Regions from separate parts of the Streptomyces sp. NPDC059852 genome, predicted to be linked through region 2. Evidence: riboswitches for the same ligand, from Rfam matches in the RefSeq annotation. Region 2 holds a riboswitch; the other holds the start of a gene.
What was found. Region 2 has a riboswitch for cyclic di-AMP ahead of ACFV46_RS08520 (C40 family peptidase). Riboswitches for the same ligand answer to the same signal wherever they lie in the genome.
Positions count from the first base shown of each region.

Region 1: linked by a shared signal. The riboswitch ahead of ACFV46_RS09030 (C40 family peptidase) and the one ahead of ACFV46_RS08520 (C40 family peptidase) in region 2 are both predicted to bind cyclic di-AMP.

Region 1 is NZ_JBHWJK010000005.1:221,620-227,276, forward strand. Features, by position in the region: gene ACFV46_RS09020 (TetR/AcrR family transcriptional regulator) at 71-718, opposite strand; gene ACFV46_RS09025 (ABC transporter permease) at 829-1,845, shown strand; cyclic di-AMP (ydaO/yuaA leader) riboswitch at 2,512-2,722, shown strand; gene ACFV46_RS09030 (C40 family peptidase) at 2,726-3,199, shown strand; gene ACFV46_RS09035 (ATP-binding protein) at 3,369-3,827, opposite strand; gene ACFV46_RS09040 (helix-turn-helix domain-containing protein) at 4,040-4,906, shown strand; gene ACFV46_RS09045 (DUF397 domain-containing protein) at 4,916-5,143, shown strand; gene ACFV46_RS09050 (8-amino-7-oxononanoate synthase) at 5,198-5,657, opposite strand, start outside.
Region 2 is NZ_JBHWJK010000005.1:114,668-120,324, forward strand. Features, by position in the region: gene paaE (1,2-phenylacetyl-CoA epoxidase subunit PaaE) at 1-953, opposite strand, end outside; gene paaD (1,2-phenylacetyl-CoA epoxidase subunit PaaD) at 953-1,462, opposite strand; gene paaC (1,2-phenylacetyl-CoA epoxidase subunit PaaC) at 1,456-2,283, opposite strand; gene paaB (1,2-phenylacetyl-CoA epoxidase subunit PaaB) at 2,294-2,587, opposite strand; gene paaA (1,2-phenylacetyl-CoA epoxidase subunit PaaA) at 2,584-3,561, opposite strand; cyclic di-AMP (ydaO/yuaA leader) riboswitch at 3,830-4,000, shown strand; gene ACFV46_RS08520 (C40 family peptidase) at 4,009-5,613, shown strand.

The DNA.
Region 1 (5,657 bases), 110 kb from region 2:
TGCCGACGCCAGAGGGCGAAGGGCCCGGTGGCGTGGGTCGGCAGGCTAGTTGGACCGCGTTTCGGGCGCGTTAACCCCGCGCCGGGGCGGCCGGGGGTTCGTCCTCGGACCGCATGCTCATGAGGGCGCGCAGCCCCTGCCGCAGGACGTCGACGGGCGCGGGTCCGAACAGCGACTGCTGGGCGATGAAGCCGAGCACGCAGGCGATCATCGTGCGGGCGACGTGGTCCGGGTCCACGTCCGTCCGCATCATCCCGGCGTCCTGGTAGCTCTCGACGATCCGCGCCCAGGCACCCCGCACCGAGCCGTAGCCCTCACGCAGGATCGCGGCCAGCTCCTCGTTGCGCAGGGTCTCCGTCCACACCTGGACGACGAGCCGGGGGAAGGCGGGCCTGCCGTCGACGACCAGGGACGCGCGCTCGGCGAGGGTACGGCCGAGGACGTGGGCGACGAGCTCGTCCGGCGGTGGGGGCGGGCTCTGCCGCGCCGCCTCCTCGAACGCCGCGCGGACCGAGCCGAGCACCTCGGCGACGATCGCGCCGATCAGCTCCTCCTTGCCGTTGAAGTAGCGGTAGACGGCCCCCGCCGAGAGGTCGACCTCCTTGAGCACGTCCTGCATCGAGGTGGCGTGGAAGCCGTTGCGGGCGAAGCAGAGGGCGGCGCCGTCGAGGATCTGGCGGCGGCGTGCGTCGAGGTGTTCCTGGGATACGCGGGCCATGCCCACAAAGTAGAACGAACATTCCTTCTTGACAAGCGCCGACCCATGTGAGCACGGTGGACCTACCGAAAAACGAACGATCCTTCTTTTTGAGACCAGGGGGAGATCCCATGTCCTCGCCGTCCGCCACACCACCCGGGAAGGCCGCGTCGCGGCGCCTGGTCACGGTGGTCGTGCTCGTCCCCGTCCTGGCCGCCCTCGCCCTGTGGGCGTTCGCCTGGCCGGCCGCCCGCACCGCTCCGCGCGACCTCCCACTCGGCGTGGCGGGGCCCGCGTCGGCCGTGACACAGGTCGAGCGGCAGCTGTCCGCCCACGACGGCGCCTTCGAGGTGCACCGCTATCCCGACGAGCCGGCCGCCCGTGACGCCATCGAGGACCGGGACGTGTACGGCGCGGTCGTCGTGACGCCCCAGGGCCCCCGGCTGCTGACCGCGTCCGCCGCGAGCCCGGCCGTGGCCCAGCTGCTGCAGCAGGCGGTCGCCGGCCAGGCGGCCGCCGAGGGGGCGCGGGTGGAGACCGTCGACGTGGTGCCGGCGCCCGAGAAGGACCCGCGCGGGGCGGCCCTGACCTCCAGTGTGCTGCCGCTCGCCCTCGCGGGCATGGCGGCGGGCGCCGCGGTCACCCTGCTGGGGCTGCGCGGCTTGGGCGCCGTGGGCGCCCTGGTGGGCACGGCCGCCGTGATCGGTGTGATCGCCGCAGCGCTGGCGCACAGCTGGCTGGGCGTCATCACCGGTGACTGGTGGGCGGAGGCCGGGGTGTTCGCGCTGATGAGCCTGGCCGTGAGCGCCGCCGTCGCCGGGTTCGCCGCCCTGATCGGACCGGCCGGCATAGGACTCATGGCCGCCACCGTCATGCTGATCGGCAACCCGTTCTCCGGGGCGGCCTCGGCCCCGCGGATGCTGCCGGAGCCGGTCGGCACGATCGGCCAGTGGCTGCCGCCGGGCGCGGGCACGACCCTGCTGCGCTCGGTGTCCTTCTTCGACGGCGCGGCGGCCGTCGGCCCGGCTCTCACCCTGACCTGGTGGGCCGCCCTGGGTCTCGGCGCGGTCCTGCTGGGCGCCCGCCTGAAGGCGAGCGCGCCCACCACGGAGCCGGCACGGACCCGCCGACCCGCCCCGGTCGGGTAACCCGGCCTGCAGCACCACCGAACCGGCCGTGCGTCCCCGCTGTAGCGGACGGGGACGCACGGCCTCGGCGCGTCCGGGCTCCCGTCGGAAGACGGACGGTGCCCCACCCGAGCTGCCTCTGCTCCCCCGCTGACGCGTGCGCTGATCGACCGTCGCCTCGACCGGGCTCCCGTCGGCACGGCACTCGCGCTCCGGGACGCGCCGGCGCTGATGCACCGTCGGGGCGAGGCGGAGCGGCACGCCCGCACGCTGGGGCGTGCGCCGCGCGTCCTGGACGGGCGGCGCCGCACGGCTCGCGTCAGGCCGCCGCCGCGCTCCGACAGTTGACGGCGCCACAGCCGCGTTCCGGACACGCGGCCCGCCGCCTCCACGTCCGGCGCCACGCCGAAACGGACCGAATGGCGTACCCCCCATCGGCGTATTCCGCATTCCGTCCACGCGCTCGTACGGCTTGCGTCAGGGACCGGACGCGCGGGCGGATTTGAGCCTTCCGCCGCTGGTCCGGGGCTCGTCGGGCACCTGGCCACTTCCTCGAACGCAGTAGCGTCCACCCGAACGGGTGAGTGGTGAGTAACACCACAAATCCCCGGTTCCGTTGGGATTTTCGTTCTTCCGTGCGCCAAGATCCCTGACTGACGACAAGACCCCGCCGCAGCGGCGGGGCGATCCGGGCGGACGCCGAGTCCTGCCGCCGCGCGGATGACCGGTCGACAGGAGTGGATCGGCAGGAGTGGAGGACCCGAGCAAGACGGGTCGCCGGTACGGACGTTCGTTCGAACCGAGCAACCCTTGGGGTGAAGCCGCGACACCGCGGCCGGGCAACTTCGCCAGCCCGAATCCGACAGGTCATCCTTCACAGGCGGCTGACGAAGGGTTGCGCATGACTGCGCTCAATCGTGTCCCGTCGCTCATGGCCAGGGCCGGTACGGCCTCGGCCCTCACTCTCGCCGCGGTGGGCGGCTCGATCGTGACGCCCGGTCTCGCCTCGGAGGCGGAGGCCGCCGCGCCGGCGACGAAGGCACTGCAGATCGCGGCCTCGAAGAAGGGGTCGCCGTACAAGTGGGGCGCCACCGGCCCGAACCGGTTCGACTGCTCCGGGCTGACGCTGTACTCGTTCAAGAAGGCCGGCAAGAAGCTGCCCCGCACGGCGGCCCAGCAGTACAACAAGACCCGCCATATCTCCGCCTCCAGCCGCAAGGCCGGTGACCTGGTGTTCTTCCACTCGGGGTCGTACGTCTACCACGTGGGCATCTACGCCGGTAAGGGCAAGATCTGGCACTCCCCCAAGAGCGGTGACGTGGTCCGGCTGCAGAAGATCTGGACCAGGAGCGTCTGGTACGGCCGGGTCAAGTGACCCCTGGGGGCGCACAGGGCGCCCCCACCCCCGCCGGCGCCCTCCCGGAGCGCGGAGGGCTCCCGGCACGGGCCGGGCCCTCCGGCGCCTCCAGGGCCTCCCGGGGCCGACGGGGGCGGAGCGCGCCGCGCGGTGCCCGGTGCGGCACCACGCGGCGCTTGTGCGGTTCCTACGGCTCCTGTGGCGTCGCGACCGCGACCGGCGAGGCCGGTACGGTCCACGGCAGCTCGACGGAGACCGTCTTGCCTCCCTCCCGGGTCGGCCACACCCGGAGCCGGCCGCCGCACTCGGCGGTCAGCCAGCGAATGATCACCATGCCCCGGCCGTTGTCCTGCTGGACGGCGGCCGGCAGCCGTTTGGGGAAGCGCGGATGACTGTCGGTCACCCCGATGCGCAGGTGTTCGTCGCGGTCGAGCTCGAGGTCCACCGTGAAGGTGGGCGACTGCCCGAGGGTGTGCTGCACGGCGTTGGTGGCGAGTTCGGAGACCATGAGCCGGATGGTCTCCGCCGCGTCCGTGTCCGACGGCAGCCCCCACTCGGCGAGCGTGGTGATGACGTAGGTCCGTGCCGCGGAGACCGAGGCGGGATCGCTCGGCAGAGTGACGGATGCTTCCAGATGGTCTGCCATGGCGACGTCGTCCCTTTCCGACGGGACCGCAGTCCGACACGGAGCGGAAGGTTCGAGTACGGTCCCGGACTGTGCTTCGCCGCCAGACTGCCATCACCGCGACGGTCACGGGTGGCGATCCACCAAGATATGCATATATCTGTCGCTCGAAGCGGTGAACTCTGCGACGGCAGACCGTATTTGGGCGGCCCGGTCGGAGTAAGGAGTTGCCCATGCAGCACGGCCCGGCGGTCCGCCGCCGGAAACTGGGCGCGGAACTGCGTGCGTTGCGCACCGGGACCGGACTCACCAGTGGTGAGGCGGCACGCCTGGTGGGCTGGCACCAGTCCAAGGTGAGCCGTATCGAGACAGGCGCCAGCGGGGTGAAACCGGACGATGTGCGATTACTCCTCGACGCCTACGGCGTACGGGACGCCCGGCTGCGGGAGGTGCTGCTGGCGCTGGCCGGGTCCGACGCGGCGGGCCGGCACCACTGGTGGCACGCCTACCGAGGGGTCCTGCCGCCGACGTACCGGGACTTCATCAGTCTGGAGTCCCAGGCGAGCGCGATGCGCACGCTGGAGATCTCCGTGGTGCCGGGGTTGTTGCAGACGCCCGAGTACGCGCGGGCGGTGACCCGGGCGGCGACGGGTGGGACGGACGACGGCGCCGACGACCGGCTCGACGCGCTGGTCGCGGTCCGGCTGGCCAGGCAGGAGGTACTGCGGGCCGATCCGCCGTTGCGGCTCAGCGCGGTGCTGGACGAGGCGGTGCTGCGCCGGGAGATCGGCGGGCCCGAGGTGATGCGGCGCCAGCTGGAGCGGCTGCTGGAGGCGGCCCGGCTGCCCCAAGTGGACCTGCGAGTCCTGCCGTTCACGGCCGGTGAGCATGTCGGCATCACCGGGCCTTTCGTTATCTTCTCATTTTCGAGCACTTCTGATCTGGACGTGGTTGTTCTCGACCACTTGACGAGTAGCCTCTATCTGGAGCGGAAAGAAGACCTCCAGGCCTACACGGAGGCCTTCGACACCCTTCGGCTCCACGCCCTTTCGCCCGAGGAATCGCTGGATCTCATCGCCGCGATAGGTGGCGGCGTGTAAGGAGGCACCATGACCGCACCGCCTCGGAACCTCAGGTCGAGCACCGAACTACCGGACGCCCGCTGGCTGCGCAGCAGTTACAGCACGGGGGCGAACAACTGCGTCGAGACGGCCCGGCCGCGCTCCGGTCCCTGGACCGGCTCACTGGCCGTGCGCGACTCCAAGGATCCGGCCGGACCCGCGCTGCTCTTCTCCCCCGAGAGCTGGGCGTGTTTCACGGCCGCGCTCCAGACCTGACCGTTTCTGATCGTTTCTGCCCGCTCCGGTACCGCCCGGCCGTGTCACGCCGACTCATGGTCGTGTCGTACCGATGACCCGTACAGCGCGTTCGATCTGCCCCTCGGAGAGGTCCGCGCGGGCGGTCAGCCGCAGCCGTGAGATGCCGTCCGGCACGGAAGGCGGACGGAAGCAGCCCACGGCGAGACCCGCCGCACGGCACTCGGCCGCCCACCGCACGGCCCCCTCCGGGGACGGCGCCCGCACGGAGACGACCGCGGCGTCCGGACGCACCGCCTCCAGACCCGCGGCCGTCAGCCGGGTGTGCAGCTCGCCCGCCACCGCGCGGGCCCGCGCCGCCCGTTCGGGCTCACGGCGCAGCAGCCGCAGGGCCGCCAGCGCCGCACCCGCCGGCGCGGGGGCCAGTCCCGTGTCGAAGATGAACGTCCGCGCGGCGTTGACCAGATGGTCGATCACCCGGGCGGGGCCGAGCACGGCACCGCCCTGGCTGCCGAGCGACTTGGACAGCGTGACG
Region 2 (5,657 bases):
CAGGCGAACGGCAGGTCGGGCCGGGTGAGCTGGGCGCCGTCCAGCAGAGTCCGGTCCCGCGGCAGGGCCGCCGTGGTGGAGCGCCCGTCGAGGGTAATGGTGACCTGGCTGACGGGCCCCTCCGGCCCGGCGTCCACGTGCCGCGCCTCGCGCACCGGCTCGTCGTCGGCGTAGAACAGCTCCTGGTGGACCCGGTCGTCCGGGACACCGAGGCCCGCCAGCACCCGCTGCGCGTCCCGCACCATGCCGTGGGGCCCGCACAGCCACCAGTGGTCGGCGCTCTCCACGTCGACCAGTGCCTCGACGAGCGTGCCGAGCCGTTCGGCGTCGATCCGGCCGGACAGCACCTCGGCCTCGCGGGGCTCGCGGGAGAGCACGTGGGCGAGCTGGAAGCGCGCCGGGTACAGGTCCTTCAGGTCGGCGAGCTCGTCGGCGAACATCACCGTGTCGGTGCGGCGGTTGCCGTAGAGGAGGGTGACCTTCGAGCGCTCGTCGGCGGCCAGGACGGACTCGGCGATGGACACCATCGGGGTGATGCCGGAGCCCGCCGCGATCAGCACGTGGTGGCCGGGGGTCGACAGGTCGGGGGTGAAGGCGCCGGTGGGGGCCATCACCTCCACGACGTCGCCGGGCCGCACATCGTGGACCAGCCAGGACGAGAACAGCCCGCCGGGCACGACCCGGACGCCGATGCGCGGCCGGGCGCCCACGGGCGAGCAGATCGAGTACGACCGCCGCTCGTCGCGGCCCTCGATCTCGCGCCGCAGCGTCAGCGACTGCCCGGGGGCGAACGCGAACTCCTCGGCCAGCTCGTCCGGGATGTCGAAGCCGACGGCGACCGCGTCCGAGCACAGCGGCCGCACGGAGGCGACCCGCAGCCGGTGGAAGGCCGGACGGCGGCGGACGCGCGGGCGGGGCGCGGCGGCCGTCTGTGCTTCCCTGAGGCCTTCCATCAGATCTCCTTGACGTACTCGAACGGCTCTTTGCAGGCGCGGCAGCGCCACAGCGCCTTGCAGGACGTGGCGGCGAACCGGGAGGTCTCCTCGGTGTCCGCCGAGCCGCAGCGCGGGCAGGCCACGGCGTGCCGGGTCGGTGACAGCACGAGGGCGACGGGGCCGCCGCGCGGCGCGGGGCCGGGCGGGGCGATGCCGTGCTCGGCGAGCTTGGCGCGGCCGGCCGGGGTGATCCAGTCGCTGCTCCACGGCGGGTCGAGCACGGTGCGGATCTCCACGCGCGGGTACCCCGCCGCCCGCAGGCGCGCCGCGACGTCCGCCCGCATCTCGGCCATCGCCGGGCAGCCCGAGTAGGTCGGGGTCAGGCTCGCCACGACCGTGCCGTCCTCGGTCGTCTCGACGTCCCGCAGGACGCCCAGGTCGGCGAGGGTGAGCATGGGCAGCTCGGGGTCCGGCACCTGGGCGGCGATGTGCCGGGCGCGCCGGGCGTCGAGCAGGGTCGTCACCATGTCGCCTCCGGGTGCGCGCGGGCGACGCCCTGCAGCTCGGCGAGGAGCGGGGCGAGGTGCTCGGTGTGCTCGCCCTCGCGTCCGCAGCCGGGCAGCGGGCGGTACACGGGCATGGGCAGTCCGGCCGCGTCGGTGACCTGTTTCAGGTCACCGACGACCTCCTGCCGTACGTCGAACGCGGTGAACAGCTCGCCCAGGTAGGGCGCCACCTGTTCCTGCGCGCGGCGCATCCGGCGGTGGGACTCCTCGGTGCCGTCGCCCAGGCGGACCGCCCACTCGGCGGCGTACTGCCGGTGGTAGCGCAGCTCCTTGGCGCCCTTCGCGGCGATCGCCGAGAGCACCGGGTCGGGGTGGGACGCCAGCCGCTCGAACTGCGCGAGCCGCCAGCTGGACAGCACCAGCAGCCGCACGATGCTGAACGCGAAGTCGCCGTTGGGCAGTTCGGCGAGGCGGACGTTGCGGAAGTCGGCGGCGTCGCGGAAGTAGGCGTACGCGTCCTCGTCGCGTCCGGTGCCGTCGGTCTGGCCGGCGCGGGAGTACAGCAGCCGGGCCTGGCCGAGCAGGTCGAGGCCGATGTTGGCGAGCGCGACCTCCTCCTCCAGCTCGGGCGCGCGGGTGACCCACTCCCCCAGGCGCTGCGCCGAGACGAGCGCGTCGTCGCCGAGCGCGACGCACAGGGCGGCCAGCTCGGCGGCGTCGACGTCGTCCGGGACGGTCGTGTCCACGCCGTGCAGCGGGTCCTCGAAGCCGGTCCCGTAGGCCCAGCGGGTGTCGTCCTCGTGTCCCTCGGCGAGGGTCAGATAGACGTGGTCGTCACTCATGCCCTCTCCTTCAGATGTGGGGGACGTCGTCGGGGATGTCGTAGAAGGTCGGGTGGCGGTAGACCTTGTCGGCGCTGGGCGCGAAGAACGGGTCCTTCTCGTCGCGGGTGGAGGCGGCGATGTGCTCGGAGCGCACGACCCAGATGCTGACGCCCTCGTTGCGCCGGGTGTAGAGGTCCCTGGCGTGGGTCAGGGCCATCCGGTCGTCGGCGGCGTGCAGCGAGCCGACGTGGACGTGGTTCAGCCCGCGCTTGCCCCGGACGAACACCTCGTACAGCGGCCAGTCCTGCTTTCCGGTGCTCATGCCACCGCTCCCTTCTCCGCGCGGGCGGCCTGCTTGGCCGCGTGGGCGGTGGCCGCCTCCCGCACCCAGGCGCCCTCTTCATGGGCGCTCCTGCGTCGTTCCATCCGCTGTGCGTTGCACGGGCCGTCCCCCTTGATGACCCGCATCAGCTCGTCCCAGTCGGGCGTGCCGAAGTCGTGACGGCCGCGCTCGGCGTTCCAGCGCAGCTCGGGGTCGGGCAGGGTGACGCCGAGCTTCTCGGCCTGCGGGACCGTCATGTCGACGAAGCGCTGGCGCAGCTCGTCGTTGCTGTGCCGCTTGATCTTCCAGGCCATCGAGCGGGCGGAGTTGGGCGAGGAGTCGTCGGGCGGGCCGAACATCATCAGGGAGGGCCACCACCAGCGGTTCACGGCGTCCTGGACCATCTCCCGCTGGGCCTCGGTGCCACGCATCATCGTCATCAGCAGCTCGTAGCCCTGCCGCTGGTGGAACGACTCCTCCTTGCAGATCCGCACCATCGCGCGCGCGTACGGCCCGTAGGAGCTGCGGCACAGCGGCACCTGGTTGCAGATCGCGGCGCCGTCCACGAACCAGCCGATCACGCCGACGTCGGCGAAGCTCATCGTGGGGTAGTTGAAGATCGAGGAGTACTTCTGGCGGCCCTCGATGAGCCGGTCGGTCAGATCGGCGCGGTCGGCGCCCAGGGTCTCGGCGGCCGAGTACAGGTACAGGCCGTGACCGGCCTCGTCCTGCACCTTCGCGAAGAGGATCGCCTTGCGGCGCAGCGAGGGCGCCTTGGTGATCCACTCCCCCTCCGGCTGCATGCCGATGATCTCGGAGTGGGCGTGCTGCGCGATCTGCCGGATCAGTGTGTTGCGGTAGCCGTCCGGCATCCAGTCCCGCGGCTCGATGCGCTGGTCGCGCGCGATCGTCGCGTCGAAGTGCCCCTCAAGCGGCCCTTGTGGGGGCGCCTCGGTGGAGTGTGAGGTCGTCATCGCTCCCGCTTCCCAACCGACCATTCGTTCGGTACCAGTGTGGCGTGTTTCGTCGAGCGGAGCAAGACCTTTGCGGGGCGCCCGCGCGGCTACCGTCCGTGGTCGCGCGGGCGCGCCGTGCCGCAGTGCGGCCTCACCGCGACCGGCAGCGTCGAAGGTCACAAAAACGTATCGGACATTTCACACGTCAATCTTCACTGCAGGCACACAAGTTGGCTAAGTTACTGGCTCAGGACGCGCGTTGAACTCCGGCGAACCCCGCCGGGACGAGCGCCCTCCGCCGAGTCGGCGTGCCCTGCGGGGCCGCGGAGCCGGGGACCCAACCGAACCATGGGGTGAATCGACCTGAGGCCGTGACGGGCCGGGTCGTAGGGCACACCTTCCGACGCGAACGCCCGAACCCGTCAGCTAACTCGGTAGGCGGAGTACGGAAGGAGCACGTCGCCCATGGCGCCGGAACGCACCGGTATGCGCAACTCCGCGCTCGCCTCGGCAGCAGCCCTCACCTCGGTGGCCCTCCTCGGCCAGTCGGCCGGTGCCGCCCAGGCGGACGAGGGACCGAGCCGCGAGGAGGTCAGCCGGCGGGTCAGCTCGCTGTACGACCGGGCCGAGACCGACACCGGGACCTTCAACGCCACCCGCGCCTCGTCGACGGGACCGCGCAATCGTGCGGGCGCCCCGGCGGCCTCGGGGCGTGACGGCGGCCGGGGCTCGGCCGCGCTCGACGAGGTGGCCCGGCAGTGGTTCGACGTCGCCCGGTCCAAGCTGGGCCCGACGGTTCCGGCCGTGCTGCCGAAGGACCGGGCACCGGAGCGGTCCGCCCCGGCCCGGTCCGCACGCCCGTCGGGCGGTGACGGGGCACGGGAGATATCCGGCCGCACCGCCCTGGAGCTGCCCGCCGGATCGGGCGCGCCCCTCGCCGAGTTGCCCGCCGGGACCGCTCGCCCTGCGGCCGTGGGTGAGCTCACCGCGGGTCCTGTCGCGGCGCTGCCCGCGGCTGCCACGCCGGCCCTGGAGTCCGGGGGCGCCCTCGCGCTGCCGGCCCCGGCCACCGCGCAGCCGGAGGCGGACCAGCGGTCCACGCTGCGCGCCGGCAAGGAGCGCAGCCAGCGCAAGCTGGCGCAGGCGCGCGAGCTGCTGACCGCTCGCGCCGGGCGCACCACCCCGGCGCTGGAGGCCCCCGCGGCCGCCCCGGCGCCGTTCCCGCCCGCGGCGCAGAGCCGGTGGGACGCCCTGGAGGCGCAGAGCCCTGCCGACATGACGACGGTTCCTCCGGGGACGACGGCTCCCGCGGACGCCTCGTTCGTGTCGGGTGCGCAGTTGAATGCCCCTCAGGCTCTCGCCGCGCCGGACGCCGGGTTCGCCGCGCCGGACGCCGGGTTCGCCCCGGCTGTCCAGACGGGGAGCTTCCCCGCCGTCGGGCAGACGGGGAGCTTCCCCATGGTCGACCAGACAGGGAGTTTTCCCGCCGTCGCACAGACCGGCAGCTTCCCGATGGTCGACCAGACCGGGAGCTTCCCCGTGGTCGACCAGACCGGGAGCTTCCCCCTGGTCGACCAGACCGGCGGCTTCCCTCTGGTCGACCAGACCGGTGGCTTCCCGGCCGTCACGCAGAGTGGGAGCTACCCGGCGGCGGCCGCGACCGGGGCCTACCCCGCCGCCGCTCCGGCCCCTGCCGCGCCCATGCCGGCACCGCAGGACAGCCGGGCGCTGAGGGCGCTGGAGTTCGCGCGGGCGCAGATCGGCAAGCCGTGTGTCTGGGGTACGACCGGACCGAACACCTTCGACGGCCCCGGACTCACCCAGGCCGCCTGGAAGGCCGCCGGTATCGCGCTCCCCCGTACCGCCCAGGAGCAGGCCACCGCCGGGCAGGGCGTCGCCCTGACCCACCTGGAGCCCGGCGACCTGGTCCTGTACCACGCGGGGCACGTCGGCATCTACTCCGGCAACGGCATGATGATCCACGCCCCGGGCCCCGGCACCGTCATCCGCGAGGAGTCCGTCCAGTACGCCGGAGAGGCCGCGATCCACAGCGCGATCCGCCCCGCCTGAGGCGGCGTCACCCCGGCGCCGTACGACGACCGCCCCGCCTCCAC